DNA from 4 places in the Micromonospora sp. NPDC049903 genome. Region 1 is predicted to be linked to each of the others. Evidence: riboswitches for the same ligand, from Rfam matches in the RefSeq annotation. Region 1 holds a riboswitch; each other region holds the start of a gene.
What was found. Region 1 has a riboswitch for cyclic di-AMP ahead of ACIBO1_RS15400 (C39 family peptidase). Riboswitches for the same ligand answer to the same signal wherever they lie in the genome.

Region 1 (4,203 bases):
ACCGGGTCGCCCGCCGGGCTGCCGAGGCAGCGGGTGGCGGGTGACGAGCCGAGCACCGCCGGTCGGCGCGACCCGCACCGCTGAGTCCATGGTGGATCGTCCTCCTCGGCCGTCCGACCTGCTGTTTCGTGTGTCATCGGCGGCGCGTCGCCGACGCGACACGCCCGTCGCCGATGCGATTCGACGGTGGTGGCGGTAGCGTGACGATGTGCTTCCCGTCGCGTCCGCCCGTCCCCTGTGGTGGCTGGCGCGCTGGGCGACGCGGCTGCTGACCGGGTTCGCGGTCGCCGCCGCGTTCACCCTCGGCGCCTGGGCGATGCCCGCCCAGAGCGGCCCCGCCGGGCACCCCGCCGTCGACCGGGTCGCGTCGTCCGTCCTGCTCGCGCAGTCGCCCCACGCAGGCTGGCAACCCACGTCCTCCGGCACGCTGGTCGCAGTGGCCGCCACCGGGGTCGTCGACCGTGTCGACCCGGTGGGCGTACCCGGACTGCTGCCGGAGGCGCGCCCGGAGGCGCAGCGGCCCGCCGCGACGGCGGTCGCGGGTCCGGCGACATCCGTCCCGACGACGGTCGCACCGGCCGCTCACGGTGCCCGCGCCCCACCCGGCGCCTGACCTGACGCCTCGCTGCGGCCCGCCGACCGGACTCCGCCGCAGCCCGTCCCGCAACGCCCGGGACCTCTGCCCGCGATGCACCCCGTCACCGCCCGCCCGGTCCCGTGGCGCCGCCACCGGACGACCGGATGCCGGCGCGGTCCGCTGTCAGCGCACCACTGCCCACGAGGTACCGCCATGGAGAAGACCGTCCTCTACCAGTTCCTGATCGAGGTGCCCCGAGCCGCCGCTATCTGGTCGGTGCTGCTCCTGCTCGCGCTGGGCATGCTCACCGCCCTGGTCGCCCGGCCCGAACCGGACTCGTCCGGCGCCGACGAGACCACCGGCCCGGCCGACGACCCCGCCGAGGCCGAGGCGGCCGATCTGCGCCGCTACGCCGGTGAGGTGGCCGTGGCCGCCGCCGGGGCCGCGCAGAACGCCGCCCGGCGGCAGGAGGCGTGGCGTACCGCTCAGACCGCTCTCGACCGGGCCTGGGCCGGATTCGACGAGGCGGAGAGCCGGGCCCGGCGGCTCGCCGGGGCCACCGCACTGCCGGCTCCCCGCACCCCGCGCACCGCCAGCGAGTACGCCGCCCGGGAGCGCTGGCTGCACCATGCGGCGATGCAGGCGCACTGGCGCGGTGACCTGTCGGCGCGGCAGCTCACCGACGTGCTGGCGCGTCGGGCCGGCTGGGATCCCCGACTGCACCCGGCCGAACAGGAGGTGGTCCTGGCCCGGATCGTCCGCGACAACCACCGGGCCGCATACCGGGCCGCCGCCGAGCGGGAACGGGCCGCCTGGAGGGAGGCCGAGCTGGCCACCGACGCGGCCCGGGTGCTCTCCGCCGAGGCGTACGCCGCCGCGCAGCGCGTGCGGCCGAACCTGCTCCCGGCGCCCGCCGTCACCGCCGTCGCACGTCCGGCCGCAGCGGTCCTGCGGTGGCGCCCGGCGCGCGTGGGGTGACCCGGCTCGGCGACCGGATAGTCCGGCCGGATTGGGTGAGCCCGGTCACATCCATCGCCGGAACGGACGCCGGGGCGGGATCCGCCCGAGACGTGACGCGATGCCCGGAGACATTGTCTGCGGGTGGTCCACCTGTCACCGCCTGTTGCGTCGATCGCCGTCGGTCCCGTTGCGCGACGTCGCTGACCGAACGCCCGAAAATCATCGACCTGGATCATGTTTACGCAGGTCAGAGCGGGTTGGCAGGGCAATGGCCGGCCAGTAGTGTCGGCCCGTCCGATGCGGTACCCGATCGCAGGAGGCGACGCCGCATCGACCCGCCTAATCGTGGTCTCACGAACCGGGGACCCACCGCACCACTGGGGTGAATCCGCGAGCCTCGGCTCACGGTAGGGCCGTCTTCCCGCCCGAACCCGTCAGCTAACCCGGTCGGCGGTGTCGGAAGGAGCTTTTCCTCTCGTGCATCCCCTCGTCGTACCCCTTGAGTTCCCGCACCTCCACGGCACCGCGGTGCCCGCGCTCGTCGGGCCGTCGGCCACGAGCTGACTGCGACCACCGCCCCGCCCGGTATCCGGGCGTCGCCCCTCGCACGGCCGTCCCCGTACTCGGGTGGTCCTCGACAGGTCCTGTCGAGCTGACCGCCGGAGCGGTTCGCCGTGCCTCCCTGAGCCCCGTGGAGGACTCCGTGAAGCAGACCGTCACGCGCCAGCTACGCCGGCTGGCCACCGAACGCCCCTACCAGGTCGTCGCCGCCTCGGCCGCCGCGCTGGCGCTGGCCACCGGTGCCGGTGCCGTACTCGTCGGCACCGAGGACACCCCGGCCACCGCGCACACCACGACCGCCGTCGCCGAGTTGCGCGGCGACACCGCGGTCTCCCGCGCCGAGGCCCGGGTGGAGCCGACCCCGTCGACCCCGCCGGGCAGCGCGGCCCCGAGCAGCGCCGCGCCGTCGCCGTCGCCCTCGCCGAAGGCCACCTCGGCGGCTCCCTCGCCGGTGGCCACCAGTGCGAAGGCCGCCCCGAAGGCGCCGGCGCGGAAGGTCCTGGACTACGACTTCCAGGCGCAGACCACCGGCTACTACTGCGGCCCGGCCGCGGTACGCAACGCGCTCAGCGCCGCCGGTGTCGACCGTGACCAGGACACCCTGGCCGTCCAGCTCGGCACCACGTACGCCGGCACCAACTCGGCCCAGGACACCACCCGGGTGCTCAACGCCACGGTCAAGGGCGAGCCGTACTCGACCACGATGTTGCCGGGCGGCTCGGCCAGCCCGGCGCAGATGGACCAGCTCCAGGCCGACGTGGTCGAGGCGATCACCGACGGGCGCGGTGTCGTGGTGAACGTGGCCGGCAGCGCCACCGACACCGGCGGCGGCTGGCACTCCTTCCCCGGTGGTCACTACGTCGCCGTGGTGGGCTACGAGGACGACGGTCGACTGGTCAAGATCGCCGACTCGGCCGACGCCTCGTACTACTCGTACTGGATGACCACCATCGATCTCGCCCACTGGGCCGCCACCCGCGGCTACTCCTCCTGAGATGTAAGGAAGGGTCCCCTGCTAACGCCTCGTGCATAGCAGGGGACCCTTCCTTCCCTCCAAGTGGCAGACTTCGCGCATGAGCGAGGAGTCGGGCGACCGGGCGGTGCTGGTGCTGCTGCACGGGATGGGTGGCACCGGCGACGTGTGGCTGCCCTGGGCGCCGCTGTTGCAGGAGCGGTGGCCGGGCCGGTGGTCGGCCCCGGATCTGGCCGGTCACGGCGCCGCGCCGCCGCTGCCGGAGTACTCGTTCACCGCTCTCGCCGACCGGGTCGCGGGGAGTCTCGCCCCCGGTGACCGGATCGTCGTACTCGGACACTCGCTCGGCGGGGTGGTCGGCCTGGCGCTGGCCGCCGCCGACCGGGGCGTGGCGGTCGACGCGGTGGTGGGCCTCGGCATCAAGGCGGTCTGGTCCCCGGCGGAGCTGGCCCGCGCCGCCGACCTGGCCGCCCGGCCGGTCACCTGGTTCGGCACCCGCGAGGAGGCGGCCCGGCGGTACCTGCGGGTGGCCGGCCTGACCGGGTTGCTCGGCCCGGAGCAACCGGCGGTGGACGCCGGGCTGCGGCAGGTGGACGGGCGGTGGCGGCTGGCCATGGACCCGGCCGCCTTCGCCGTCGGCGAACCCGACCTGGCCGCGCTGCTGGCGACGATCGACGTGCCGGTCCTGCTGGCCCGAGGCGAACACGACACGATGGTCACCGACGACCAGCTCCGGGCGTACGGCGTACCCGTGGTCACGTTGCCCGGTCTCGGTCACCACGCCCACGTCGAGGACCCGGCGGCGGTGCTGGCCCTGCTCGACCCCTGGCGCTGAGACCGCTCAGGTGGCGCTGGGCAGCGCGGCGTCGGTCGTGGCCCGGGGTGCCGGGGCGGTCCAGGTCGGGTCCAGCTCCCGCCGGGCGGCGCCCAGGAACGCCTCGGCGTACGACTCGGCCGGGAAGTCGCCCAGGTAGCGCCGACGGGTCGCCCAGCGCGCCTCGGCGAGCGGATCGGTGTCGAGCAGCCGGGTCAGCACGTCGTCCAGGTCGGACATGTCCCGGCGCAGCACGTAGCCGGTGGCGGCGAGGGGGAACCGCTCGACGAACCGGTCACCGTCGACACCGGTGTCGGT
Region 2 (4,203 bases), on a different contig from region 1:
GGTCCGGATCGCGGTGCGTACGTCACCGCCGCGCGCCACCACGGCGGCCACGCTGGCGGTCATCGAGTCTCCCGCACCGCGCGGGTCGGCCGCCTCCAGGCGGGGCATCTGCACCTCGAAGACCTCGCCGTCGACGAGGGCCAGCGCCGGCTTGTCGGCACGGCTGACCACCACGTTCTCGGCGCCGGTGGCGTGCAGCTCGTACATCGCCCGGGTGAGCTGCTCCTCGTCGTCGTCGGCCGCGCGGCCGTCGGCGATCAGCTCCTCGTGGCTGACCTTGACGAAGAACACCCCGCTGTCCAGCACGGCGGTGAGGTGGTCGCCGCAGAGGTCCACCACCACCCGGCTGCCGTTCGCGCCGAGGTCGGCGGCGAAGCGCCGGTACAGGTCGGCGGGGACCAGCGACGGGTCGTTCGGGCCGCTCAGGATGCTCACCGCCGCCCGCAGTCCCTCGCCCAGCGACAGGTTGTAGAGCTCGTCCAACTCGTGTCGACTCAGCGGCTGCCCGGTCACGTCGACGATCTCCTGCCGGGTGCCCTCGCGGCGGTCGTGTACGTACCCGCCGCTGCCGCCGGAGTCCCGCGCCACCACCTTGAGGTCGACGCCCTCGCTGACCAGCAGGGGCTCCAGCACCTGCCCGATCTCGCCGCCGAGCGCGGTGCAGAGCACCACGTCGACGCCGTGCGACAGCACCATCCGGGCCTGCCAGACGCCCTGACCGCCGGGGTGCAGGTGCAGCTCCGGAGTCTCGTTGGGCTGGTCGATCGTGACCGTGAGCAGTGGGGTCGGCGCGAAGACCATCACATGTCCGGTCGCCGCGCTCACGACGCACCGTCGCACTGGGTCCGCTGCGGTCCGCTCATAACCGTTCCTCCCGGTCGCCACGAAATGTCCGCTTCGATGTCGACGGTAACCAAGGTGGCCGCAGAGCGCGCGGCGACGGGCGGGGCGGAACCGAGGCAGCCGCCTCGGAGTGCGGGAACGACGACGCCGGGTGGACCACCCGCGAGGGCGGCCACCCGGCGTGCCGTGTGGATCAGTACACCGACAGGTGCACGTGGTTGGTGTGGTCGCTGGACGGGTCGCCCCGCGCGCCGCTGTACGTCCGCCAGCCGCTGCTCGGCAGCCAGATCTGCTTGTACCAGATCACGTAGAGCACGGCGAGACGGTCGGCGTTGTTGACGTAGAACGCCGCCAGGTTGTTGCCGTACGTCCGGTCGCCGCCGGTGGCGACCCCGCCGAAGCCGTTCTTCTGCGCCGCGAAGTCGCAGGCCCGACCCTTCGGGTGCTCACCCGAGCCGCCCGCGCGGTAGCAGGAGACGTACCGGGTGAAGCCGGCCGCCTTGGCCTGGTTGAGCGCGTGCAGGGTGCGGGGCGTGATGCAGCCGTTGGCCGGGGTGGGGTCGTTGACGCTGCACGACTCGGCCGGCCAGGAGCCGTTGGAGTTGCGCGGTGCCGGCTTGGCGGTGGCGCTGCTGGAACCGCCGCCACGTGCCGGGGTCCGGCTGGCCCGCTCCTGTGCCGCGGCCCGCTCGGCGCGCTCGGCGCGTTCCTCGGCCACGGTCAGCGAGCGCTCGGCCTGCTCCTTGCGCTTGGCCATCACGGCCACCTGCTTGCGCTGCTCCTGCACCTCGACGTCGAGGGCCTGCTTGGTCTTGCTGACCTCGTCCCGGGTGGTCCGCAGGTCCCGCAGCGCGCGTTCCTCGTTGGCCGCCACCGCGTCCAGCGCCGCCGCACGGTCCATGAAGCCGGCCGGGGAGCCGCTGTTGAGCAGCGCCGACGCGGCACCGAGCCGGCCGCCGCGATACGCCTGCGCGGCGATCTCGGCTACCTTGTCGCTGCGTTCGGTGAGCTGACCCTCGGTCGTGGTGAGCTGCGCGGCCAGCTTCTTCTGCCGGTCGACCGAGCGGTCCAGGGCGGTCTTGGCGTCGAGGTAGCCCTTGCTGGCCGCCTCCAACTGGGCGCGCAGCGCCGGTGTGCCGCCCTCGTCGCCGACGTCACCGGGGGCTGCGGAGGCAGCGCTGAACGGAGCGAGCGCGGCGCCCAGGGCGAGGGCGAGCCCCGCAGCGATCAGGGCCGCCGTACGGGCGGCCGGTCTCACGGTTGCCACTGCTGGCATGCACATGTCCTTCCGTCAGCCGCCGACCGGGTTAGCTGACGGGTTCGGGACGGAAGATCCCTACCGCTGGACGCGGATGCACCCCTGGAACATGGTTCCCCGGTTCGCCCTGGCGGGCGATTAGGCGGCGGTCACCGCCGGCACCGTCGAGTGCCGCCTGGCGGAGACCGGGTCCGAGCCTACCGGTGCTGGTGGGGCTGGTGCAGCCGGTGTGACTCCTGGTGTTCCCCTGATCACCAGTAAACCAGACAAATGGGATTCTTGTTGCCTTTCGTATTCCTCGTCCCGCTACCACTCCACCGTCCCACAGGCACCTGCGCTCGTCCCGGGCTCGATCTGCAACGTGGCGTGCGCGATGTCGAAGTCCTCGCGCAGTGCCTTACGGGCCGCGCGGAGCACCGTGCCGACCTCGACGCCCTCGGCGGTGGTCAGGTGGGCCGAGGCCACCTCCATCCCGGAGGTGAGCGTCCAGACGTGCAGGTCGTGGACGCTGGCCACGCCGGGCACCGCGGCCAGCCGGTCATGCACCGCAGTGACCTGGAGGTGCTCCGGGGCTGCCTGCACCAGGATGCGGACCGCCGCCCGGCCCAGACGCCAGGTACGCGGCAGGATGAACGCGCCGATCGCGACCGCCACCAGCGGGTCCGCCCACCACCAGCCGGTCAGCGCGATCAGCGCCGCCGCCGCGATCACCCCCAGCGAGCCGAGCAGGTCGGCCAGCACCTCCAGGTACGCCCCGCGCAGGTTGATGCTCTCCCGTGCCCCGGGTCGCAGCAGCGCGAACGCGACCAGGTTGGCGAGCAGGCCGAGCGTGGCCACCACCAGCACCGGCCCGGTACGCACCTCCGGTGGGTCGCCGAACCGGCGTGCCGCCTCGACCAGCACGTAACCGGCGACGCCGACGAGCAGCACGGCGTTGGCCAACGCGGCGAGCACCTCCAGCCGATAGAGGCCGAAGGTGCGTTGTGGATGTGTGTCCACGCGTCGGGTGGCGGTCACCGCCGCGAGCGCCATCCCGATGCCGAGCACGTCGGTGAACATGTGCCCGGCGTCGGAGAGCAGGGCCAGCGAGCCGGTCCACAGGGCGGTCACCGCCTCCACCACCATCAGGGCGGCGAGCAGCACGAACGCCGCCCACAGCCGGCCGGAGTGGCGGTGTGCGGCGTTCGACACCGAAGCGTGGTGGTGGTCGTGGCCCGCGCCCACGCAGACACCTTGCGTGCTGCGCCCCGCCGGGGACGGATCTATGCCGACATTGCTATATGTGCGCGCTCAGCCGGTCGGGTCGATCGTGGTCAGCCGCTGGGTGGCCCGGGACAGGGCGACGTAGAGCGTACGCACGCCGGAGCCCGGATCGGCACGGATCTCACCGGGGGCGACCAGCACCACGCCGTCGTACTCCATGCCCTTGGCCTCCAGGCTGGTCACCACCTGGAGGCGCTCGCCGCCGAGCCCGCCCAGCCAGGCCGCGACCTCGTCCCGGCGCGGCACCGGCGTGATCACCCCGACGGTGCCCTCGACCTCGCCGAGCAGCGCGCTCGCGGCGGTCAGCACACTGGTTTCCAGCTCCGCCGCCGGCACCACCAGCTCCACCGGGTCGACCCCGGTGGTCCGCACGGCGGTGGGCAGGGCCAGGTCCGGGTACGCCCGCCGGATCTCGGCCGCCGCCACCGCGAAGATCTCCGCCGAGTTGCGGTAGTTGGTGGTGAGCGTGAACCGGTGCCGCCGCCGACGACCCAACGCCTGGTCCCGGGCCCGGGACAGCTCCTGCGGATCCCCCGTCCACGCGGTCTGCGCCGGGTCGCCCACCACCGTCCACGAGGCCAGCCGACCGCGTCGGCCGATCATGCGCCACTGCATCGGTGACACGTCCTGCGACTCGTCCACCACCACGTGCGCGTAGTCGCGGTAGTCCTCCGGCCGCTCCCGGGCCGCCTGGCGGGCGGCCCGCTGCCGGCCGGCGTGCGTGCTCAGCTCGCGTACCCCACCGGCGAGCTGGAACGGGTCGCGCTTCGCGCGGGCCGGACGCACCGGCTTGCCGAGCAGCGCGTCCAGCTCGTCGAGCAGCGCCACGTCGGCGACGG
Region 3 (4,203 bases), on a different contig from region 1:
GCACACCCGCGCCGATCCGCGGCTACACCGCCAGCAAGGACCAACTGCTCGCCCGGCTACGTCGTGTCGAGGGGCAGGTACGCGGCGTCGAGAAGATGGTCGACGAGGATCGCTACTGCATCGACGTGCTCACCCAGATCTCCGCGATCCAGGCCGCGCTGGACAAGGTCGCTCTCGGCCTGCTCGACGGGCACGCCCGGCACTGCATGCACGAGGGCGCCGCCGAGGGCCGCGCCGACGAGATGGCCTCCGAGATGATGGCCGCCGTCGGCCGCTTGATGAAGCGCGGCTGACCCGCCCGTCGCCTGATGAGGCGCGGCTGACCCGCCCCACCCGCACGCCCGGCCGGGAGTGTCGTCTCCGACGCCCGCCCCCGACACACGCTCGCGACCTGCGTTCCGATGCCGACCTGGCTACCATTCGCCACGATGGCCAGCCGACCCGGAAGCCTCCCGGCCCCCGCCCGCCGTCGGGCACGCACCACCGCCGCAGCAGACCTTCGGCGGCCCGTCGCCGTACCCCCGACACGGTCGCGCCGCACTGCCGCCGCCCGCGTGTGGCGGTGTGACACGGCCGCAGCCCTGCCGCGGTTGCGCACCCGGGCCGCAGCCCTGCTGCGGTTGCCGAGAGCCGGCCCTGCCCTCACGGTACGCAGCCATCCTGCCACGCTCGGGCCATTCCGGATGCCCGCCGCAGCGGCCGACCGGCGGCGCTGAACCTTCTCGCCCGCCGGTACGTAGTTCGCCTTGGAATCGTTGGGAGACAATGAATGGGCGCCGACCACACCCGTTCCGCTCCGCCCACCCCACCCCGGGTGCGGCGGATCCTCATCGTGACGGTGGTCCCCCTCTTCCTCGTCACCCTGGTCGCCGCGCTCATCCTCTGGCCCTCGGACCCGCCGCGACCCGAGGCCGCCGACGACACGCCTCGTTACCACGGCACGGTCACCCGGGTGGTGAACGAGCCCTGCCCACCGAACCCGGTCGTGCCCGAGGGCACCCCGACCACCGCCGGGCAGCAGTGCGGCACGGTGACCGTACGGGTCGACAACGGCCCGGACGAAGGTCAGGACGTGCAGACGCCGCTGCCGGACGGCCCGGGAGCGCCACGGGTCAGCGTCGGCGACGAGATCATCCTGGTCTCCCTGACCGATCCCGAGGACCCCTCGCTCAGCTACTACAACATCGCCGAGCACCAGCGGGGTAAGCCGCTGATCTGGCTCGCGGTGCTGTTCGCCGCCGCCATCGTGGCCTTCGGGCGGCTTCGCGGCCTGGCCGCGCTCGGCGGTCTGGCAGCCAGTTTCGCCATCCTGATCACCTTCGTGCTGCCCGGCATCAGTGCCGGCCAGCCGCCGTTGGTGGTCGCCATCGTCGGCGCGGCGCTGATCATGTTCGTGGTGCTGTACCTGACACACGGCATCTCGGCACAGACCTCGGTGGCCGTCCTCGGCACGCTCGGCAGCCTGGTGCTCACCGGCCTGCTCGGGCTGGCCGCCACCCGGGCCACCCACCTGACCGGCTTCGGCAGCGAGGACGCCACCACGCTGTCCATGTTCCGGGGCGACGTCGACCTGCACGGCCTGCTGCTCGCGGGCATCATCATCGGCTCGCTCGGCGTGCTCGACGACGTCACGGTGACCCAGGCCGCCGCCGTGACCGAACTGCGTCACGCCAACCCGAGCTTCACCCGCCGGGAGCTGTACCGCTCGGCGACCCGGGTCGGCCGGGCCCACATCGCCTCGGTGGTGAACACCATCGTGCTGGCGTACGCGGGCGCGTCGCTGCCGTTGCTGCTCCTGCTCACCGCCGACACCCGCGCGCTCGGCCAGATCGTGACCAGCGAGTTCCTCACCCAGGAGATCGTCCGCAGCGTGGTGGCCACGCTGGGGCTGGTCGCCGCCGTACCGCTGACGACCGCACTGGCCGCGCTGGTGGTCACCGCCGGACGGCGGGACACGCCGGAGCCCGGCGGGTCCGGCGGCCACGACGACGGGCCGGACGGCGGCGGCCCCACTCCCCCGACTCCCCGGCCCGGTACGGACCGGACCGAGGCCCTGCACGCGCTCAGCACCGCGCGTGCGCGTGACACACCCCCCGCCACCGGATCGCGGTGGCCCGACCCGGACAGGAGCACGGACACCACATGGTGACACCCCGCAGCGTGACCGCCCCTGCCGACACGGTTCGTGCCCGTGTCGTTGGTCACCCATCGCGATTACGAAATGACGCATCTAGCCGGGTTCGGGGCGTAGAGACCGACATGGACCGTCGGGTAACCTCACAGCCGGTCACCGACGAAGGCGCGCAGCGGCGCCTGCGGTGCCACCGCCCAATCGCCGCGAGGCGAGCCGGGGACCCAGGTAGGTGGGGTGAATCCGCGTCAGCGGTAGGGGCCACTTCCGTTCCGAACCCGTCAGCTAACCCGGTCGGCGGTCGATGGAAGGGAAAGAAGTGACGGCACCCCTACGCCGCTGGATGACCCCTGTGGTGGCCGTGTTCGCCGCGTTCGCCGTGTTCGCCGGGCCCCTGCCGGCCATGGCCGCGCCGAACCCACCCGCGCCAGCCGAGCACGACGACGACCCACCGATGCTCAACGACCTGATCGAGTCGGCGAACCGCGACTTCTCCAAGGCCAAGAACCAGCTGGAGCGGTCCAAGAAGCGCCAGCTCAAGCTCGACGTCGAGCTGCGCCGCGCACAAGCCGACCTCGACGCGCTCCGGCCGCAGGTCGCCGAGATCGCGACGCAGTCGTACCGCACCGGCCGGGTGGGTGCGATAGCGATGTTGTTGCAGAGCAACGCGCCGGACTCGTTCATGGACCGCGCGTCCGCCCTGGACGAGTTGAACCTGTTCAACGACAAGAAGTTGGGCGAGGTCAACACGATCCGGGAGCGCGCCGACCAGGCCAAGCTCGCCTCCGACGCCGAGGTCCGTGAGCAGCAGAAGCTGACCAACGACATGGCGCGCAAGAAGACCGAGGCGGAGAAGTCACTCCGCCTGGTCGGTGGCGAGAGCCTGACCGGTGGCCTGGTGGCCGCCACCTCGCCGGTCGCCCGGGTGGCGCCGAACCGCGCGTCCGACGGCAGTTGGAAGCCGGAGTCGTGCAGCCAGAAGGACCCGACCACGTCGGGCTGCATCACGCCGCGCACCCTGCACATGTACAAGGAGGTCAAGCGGGCCGGCTTCGACCGCTTCGTCGGTTGCTGGCGGCCCGGTGACAAGTTCGAGCACCCCAAGGGCCGGGCCTGTGACTGGTCGTTGCAGAACAGCGGGTTCAGCCCCTGGCACAACAACGACACCCGGATCTACGGCAACAACCTGGCGGCCTTCCTGGTCCGCAACGCCGACCGGCTCGGCATCTACTACGTGATCTGGAACCGGCAGATCTGGTTCCCGACCGAGAACAGGTGGCGGTCCTACAGCGGCCCGTCCAACCACACGGACCACGTGCACGTGTCGCTGCTCTGAGCACCGTCCGGGTGACATGCGAGGGCCGCTCCGCCGTCTGGCGGAGCGGCCCTCGTCGTCCGTGTCGGGCAATCCGGCGGATCAGCCCACGGGCGTGACCACACCCGACATCTCGGCAGGTTCCGCCGCGACGGTCCGCACCTCACCGGCGGCCAGCCGGTACGACATGCCCACCACCGCGCACCCGCCTGCGGCCACCTCGGCGGCCAGCGCCTCGGAGGACTCCAGCATCGCCTCGACGGTCTGCGCGATGTGGATGTCGACGATCGCGTCCAGGTCGTCGACTCCCGCCTGCTCGGCCCGGCGCAGGCTGGGCACCACCGCGTCCACCACGGCCCGCAGGTGCCCCGACGGAGCGGTGCCGGTGGCCGCCGCGGCCCGGGCCGCCTGGACGGCACCGCACGAGTCGTGCCCGAGCACCACCACCAGCGGCGTACGCAGCACGCTCACCGCGTACTCGACGCTGCCCAGCACCTCCGGGCCGATGGTGTGCCCGGCGGTACGGACCACGAAGAGATCACCCAGCCCACGGTCGAAGATGATCTCCGCAGCGAGCCGTGAGTCGGAGCAGCCCACGATCACCGCGAAGGGGTGCTGCTCGGCGGCGACGGCGGCCCGGTGGCTGGCGTTCTGGTTGGGGTGCCGGAGCGTGTCGGTGACGAAGCGGCGGTTGCCGGCGACCAGCTCGGCGAGGGCGCGCTCCCGCGAACCGGGAAGGTCTGCGGTCAGGTACTCG
Region 4 (4,203 bases), on a different contig from region 1:
GGGTCGAGCCAGACCTGCACGGCCGGCTCACCGACCAGCCCGCCGGTGGCGGCGCGCTCGTGCCGGGCGAGCATCGCCACGTCGACGGTGAACTCGAACAGACGCCAGTCGGCGTGCGGGGCGGCGCGGGCCGCGAGCGCCAACCGGGCCACCGTGGCGTCGTCGGTGACGGGTCGGGCGCGGCCAGCGACGTACGCCTCGTCGTCGCTCTCCTCCGCCGGGAACGAGTGCAGCGCGTAGCGCCCGTCGCGTTCCAGGTCGCGCCGCTTCGGCGAGTCGATCACGAAGCAGAAGAGACCGTCGGCGGTGATCACCGGGGAGACCGGGTGCACCCGGGGCCCGCCGTCGGCGCGGACCGTGGCCAGGTAGCCGAAGCCCGGGCCGTACTGCTGCATGAGAAGGCGGATCCCGTCGGCGAGTCGGGGCTCGTCGACGGCGAAATCGGACCAGGAAGCCATGCCGACATCCTATCGAACATACGTTCTAAGCAGGTAGTCCGACACGCAGGTCACGACTACCGGCCGCTAAGGTGTGGCGATGCTGCTCTCCGACCGCGACCTGGTCTCCGAGATCAAGGCCGGCACCCTGGCGCTGGAGCCCTTCGAGCCCACCCTGGTGCAGCCGTCCAGCATCGACGTCCGCCTGGACAAGCTGTTCCGGGTGTTCAACAACCACCTCTACACACACATCGACCCGGCCACCCAGCAGGACGATCTCACCTCGCCGGTGGAGGTGCCCGACGGCGAGCCGTTCGTGCTGCACCCGGGCGAGTTCGTGCTCGCCTCCACGCTTGAGGTGATCTCGCTCGGCGACCAGCTCGCCGGCCGGCTCGAAGGCAAGTCCAGCCTCGGTCGCCTCGGCCTGCTGACGCACTCCACCGCCGGCTTCATCGACCCCGGCTTCTCCGGTCACGTCACGCTGGAGCTGTCCAACGTGGCCAACCTGCCGATCACGCTCTGGCCCGGTATGAAGATCGGCCAGCTCTGCATCTTCCGGCTCTCGTCGCCCGCCGAGCACCCGTACGGCTCGCTCGTCTACGGCTCGCGCTACCAGGGGCAGCGCGGCCCGACGCCGAGCCGCGCCTGGCAGAACTGGCGTACCTGGCCGACCCGCTGACGACCGGCGGGCCCGCGCTGCGCAGACGCGGGCCCGTGGTCGTCCGCCCGGCGACTCAGCCGGGTCGGCCGAAACTGTGGATCGGACTGGTGTCCATCCGCTTCATCGCGATCGGCTTGCCGGCGCGGGAGGCGTGCACCACCCAGCCGCCGCCGACGTACATCCCGACGTGGTGCAGGTCTCGGAAGTAGAAGACCAGGTCACCCGGGCGCAGGTCGCCGCGACCGACCGAGGCGGTGACCTGCCGCTGCCGCGCCGCGTTGTGCGGCAGCGCCACCCCGGCCCGCGCCCACGCGGCCAACATCAACCCCGAGCAGTCGTACGCGTGCGGCCCCTCGGCACCCCACGAGTACGGCTTGCCGATCTGGGCGCACGCGAAGGTGACCGCCTCACCGGCCGGGCCACCCGGATAGGTGGCCGGACAGGGCGCCGGCCGCAACGGACCACCACCCCCGTCGTCGTACGCCCGCAGCCGCAACCGTTGCAGCCGCTCGATCTCGGTGTCGATCTGCCGCCGCTTCCCGGCCAGGTCAGCCTCGGTGCGGGTCAGCTCGGCGATGGTGCGGTCCAGTCCGGCTCGGGCGGCGGCGAGTTCGTCCCGCAGCTCACGCGCCTGGCGTACATCCTCCTGCTGGAAGCGGGCGTACCGGTCGAGCACGCCGAGCTGGGCGACGACCTCGCCCGGCGACCGGCTGCCCAGCAGCGTGTTCACGGCGCGCACCGGCTCGCCGCGGTACGCCCGCGCGGCCAGCGCGCCGACCCGCTTCATCGCCTCGTCCACCTGCTGTTGCAGCGGGGCTATGCGAGCGGTCAGGGCGTCCGCCTCCCGGCGGGTGCCGGCCAGGTCCTGCCGGGTCGCGTTGTGTCGTTCGATGACGGCTTCGAGCCGGTTCCAGTCCTCGTCGATCTGGCGCTCGATGTCGTCGACCGTGGGGTCGGCGTGGGCCGCCGTCGCGCCGCCGGTCAGCAGGACGGCGGTCGCGGCGAGTGCGGCGAGTGCGGTGGTGCAGCGGTACCAGCGGAATCGCGGCGCATCCGTCGTCGGGCCGGGCTTCGCCGACCGGTACGACGGAGGCCGCGGGGCATGGTGTGCCACCGGGCTGCGTACTCCTTCTTCCCAGACCGCCTACCGGGTTAGCTGACGGGTTCGGGCGGGAAGGGGACGCCCTACCGCGACCATCGCGGACTCACCCCGGGAACCTGGGTCCCCGGCTCGCTCGGACAGCGACTCGGCGGTGTCGGACCGTCACCGCCCCGGGTGGGCGGTTGTGCCAGCGGCCCGACGATTGACCAGCGTAGGGACGACCAGCGTCGATACGCAACACACCCACACCGTCACTCTCGGTGCATTAATCCGACAACGAAGAAGGCCCCCGGTCGCTTGACCGAGGGCCTTCCGTGGTTCCTGCGTACGCGCTCAGGCGTCAGCCTGGTCGACGGAACCCGGCGACCGGCATCGTCGTGATCGGCGAGACGTTGACCGGGACACCGGCACGCGCCGCGTGCACCATCGTGTTGTTGCCCAGATAGATCCCGACGTGACTCACGTCGCTGCGGAAGAACACGAGGTCACCGGGGCGGGCGTCGGCCCGCGAGATCGCCTTGCCCTCGCGCCACTGGGCGCCGGTGAAGTGGGTCAGGGAGATACCCGCCGCCCGGTACGCGTACTGGGTGAGACCGGAGCAGTCGAACGAGTTCGGCCCGGTGGCACCCCAGACGTACGGCTTGCCGACCTGCGCGCAGGCGGTCCGGATGGCCGTCCGGGCCGCGTCGCTGACCACACCGTTGATGGTCGGGCAGTTGGTGGTCTTGACCGTGGTCACCGGAAGGGACCGCTCCAGCCGCTTGATCTCGGCGTCGATCTGCTTCTTCTTCGCCGCAAGCTGCTTCTGCTTGGCCTCCTGGTCGACGATCAACGCGTCGAGCGTGGCCTTCTGGTCGTCGTACTTCTTGCGGATCTTCATGACGCCCTCGAGCTGGCGGCGCTCCTCCCAGGCGAGCCGGTCGAGGAGGGCCATCTGCTCACCGAGCTGGTCCGGCTTCGCGTTGAGCAGCACCGCGCCGAGTTCCTGCGACGGGCCGGTGATGTAGTACCGGGAGGCGAGGCCCGCGACCCGGTTCATCGCCAGCTCCGTTTCCAGGGCCAGCGGCTGGATCTTCTTCTCCAGCTTCTCGGCCTTCTCGCGGTTGACCCGCAGCTCCGAGCGCACCTTGTTGAACTGCTCGATGGTGGGTTCGAGCTGCTGCCACTGCTTGTCGATCTGGCGCTCGATCTCGTCCACCGACGGCTCGGCGTACGCGGGCGCGGCGACCAGACCAGCACCGACCGCAGCGGCGGCGACCAGGACGACCAGACGGCGAGCGACCTTGCGCAGCCCGCGCGCGGGGGTGGGGCGTCCCGGCGCATGACGATGGAGGGGCATGGTTGCCACCGGCACCGACTCCTTTGCGACCGACCACCGGGCGTCCCGCTAGCGGTAAGGGGCGAGACAGACGACCCACGGCGGTCGGTGCCTCACATTAGGGGAACGCGCGCGGCGGAATCAAGGCGACCAACGGCTCATTCACCTTTGCGCGACCGATCGCACACAAAGGGTGTCGACCAATTCGTTACAGTTATCTACGCCAATATAAAAATCGGGACGTGTCGGCATCCGTACAGATGCCGCCACGTCCCGACGTACGCGCTGGTCACCCGGCGACCGGCTCGCCCTCCTCGGCGCCCCGGGCCTGCTCGGGCTTGACCGAACGCAACAGCACGCTGGCCACGTCGACCACCTCGACCTGGTCGCCGGCGCCTTTGCCGTTGACTCCGTCACTCAGCATCGTCGAGCAGAACGGACAGCCGACCGCGACGGTCCTCGCACCGGTGGACATGGCCTCCTCGACCCGATCCACATTGATCCGCTTGCCGATCCGCTCCTCCATCCACATGCGCGCGCCACCGGCGCCGCAGCAGAAGGAGCGCTCGCTGTTGCGCGGCATCTCGACCAGGCCGTCGTCGGCGCCGACGGCGCTGCCCAGCACCTCGCGTGGCGGGGTGAAGACCCGGTTGTGCCGGCCCAGGTAGCACGGGTCGTGGTAGGT

Region 2: another riboswitch for cyclic di-AMP. It lies ahead of ACIBO1_RS24575 (coiled-coil domain-containing protein); the one in region 1 lies ahead of ACIBO1_RS15400 (C39 family peptidase).
Region 3: another riboswitch for cyclic di-AMP. It lies ahead of ACIBO1_RS03150 (coiled-coil domain-containing protein); the one in region 1 lies ahead of ACIBO1_RS15400 (C39 family peptidase).
Region 4: another riboswitch for cyclic di-AMP. It lies ahead of ACIBO1_RS10970 (NlpC/P60 family protein); the one in region 1 lies ahead of ACIBO1_RS15400 (C39 family peptidase).

What each region holds. Positions count from the first base shown of each region.
Region 1 is NZ_JBITKL010000008.1:76,702-80,904, forward strand. Features, by position in the region: gene ACIBO1_RS15385 (acyltransferase family protein) at 1-84, shown strand, start outside; gene ACIBO1_RS15390 (hypothetical protein) at 209-613, shown strand; gene ACIBO1_RS15395 (hypothetical protein) at 791-1,555, shown strand; cyclic di-AMP (ydaO/yuaA leader) riboswitch at 1,864-2,005, shown strand; gene ACIBO1_RS15400 (C39 family peptidase) at 2,229-3,092, shown strand; gene ACIBO1_RS15405 (alpha/beta fold hydrolase) at 3,172-3,906, shown strand; gene ACIBO1_RS15410 (CDP-glycerol glycerophosphotransferase family protein) at 3,913-4,203, opposite strand, start outside.
Region 2 is NZ_JBITKL010000020.1:34,374-38,576, reverse strand. Features, by position in the region: gene ACIBO1_RS24580 (1-phosphofructokinase family hexose kinase) at 1-801, opposite strand, end outside; gene ACIBO1_RS24575 (coiled-coil domain-containing protein) at 1,037-2,119, opposite strand; cyclic di-AMP (ydaO/yuaA leader) riboswitch at 2,124-2,256, opposite strand; gene ACIBO1_RS24570 (cation diffusion facilitator family transporter) at 2,408-3,325, opposite strand; gene ACIBO1_RS24565 (HelD family protein) at 3,392-4,203, opposite strand, start outside.
Region 3 is NZ_JBITKL010000001.1:766,597-770,799, forward strand. Features, by position in the region: gene ACIBO1_RS03140 (metal-sensitive transcriptional regulator) at 1-293, shown strand, start outside; gene ACIBO1_RS03145 (YibE/F family protein) at 770-2,149, shown strand; cyclic di-AMP (ydaO/yuaA leader) riboswitch at 2,316-2,447, shown strand; gene ACIBO1_RS03150 (coiled-coil domain-containing protein) at 2,451-3,467, shown strand; gene ACIBO1_RS03155 (carbonic anhydrase) at 3,549-4,203, opposite strand, start outside.
Region 4 is NZ_JBITKL010000004.1:291,619-295,821, reverse strand. Features, by position in the region: gene ACIBO1_RS10980 (pyridoxamine 5'-phosphate oxidase family protein) at 1-458, opposite strand, end outside; gene dcd (dCTP deaminase) at 538-1,116, shown strand; gene ACIBO1_RS10970 (NlpC/P60 family protein) at 1,172-2,212, opposite strand; cyclic di-AMP (ydaO/yuaA leader) riboswitch at 2,225-2,361, opposite strand; gene ACIBO1_RS10965 (NlpC/P60 family protein) at 2,541-3,554, opposite strand; gene ACIBO1_RS10960 ((Fe-S)-binding protein) at 3,808-4,203, opposite strand, start outside.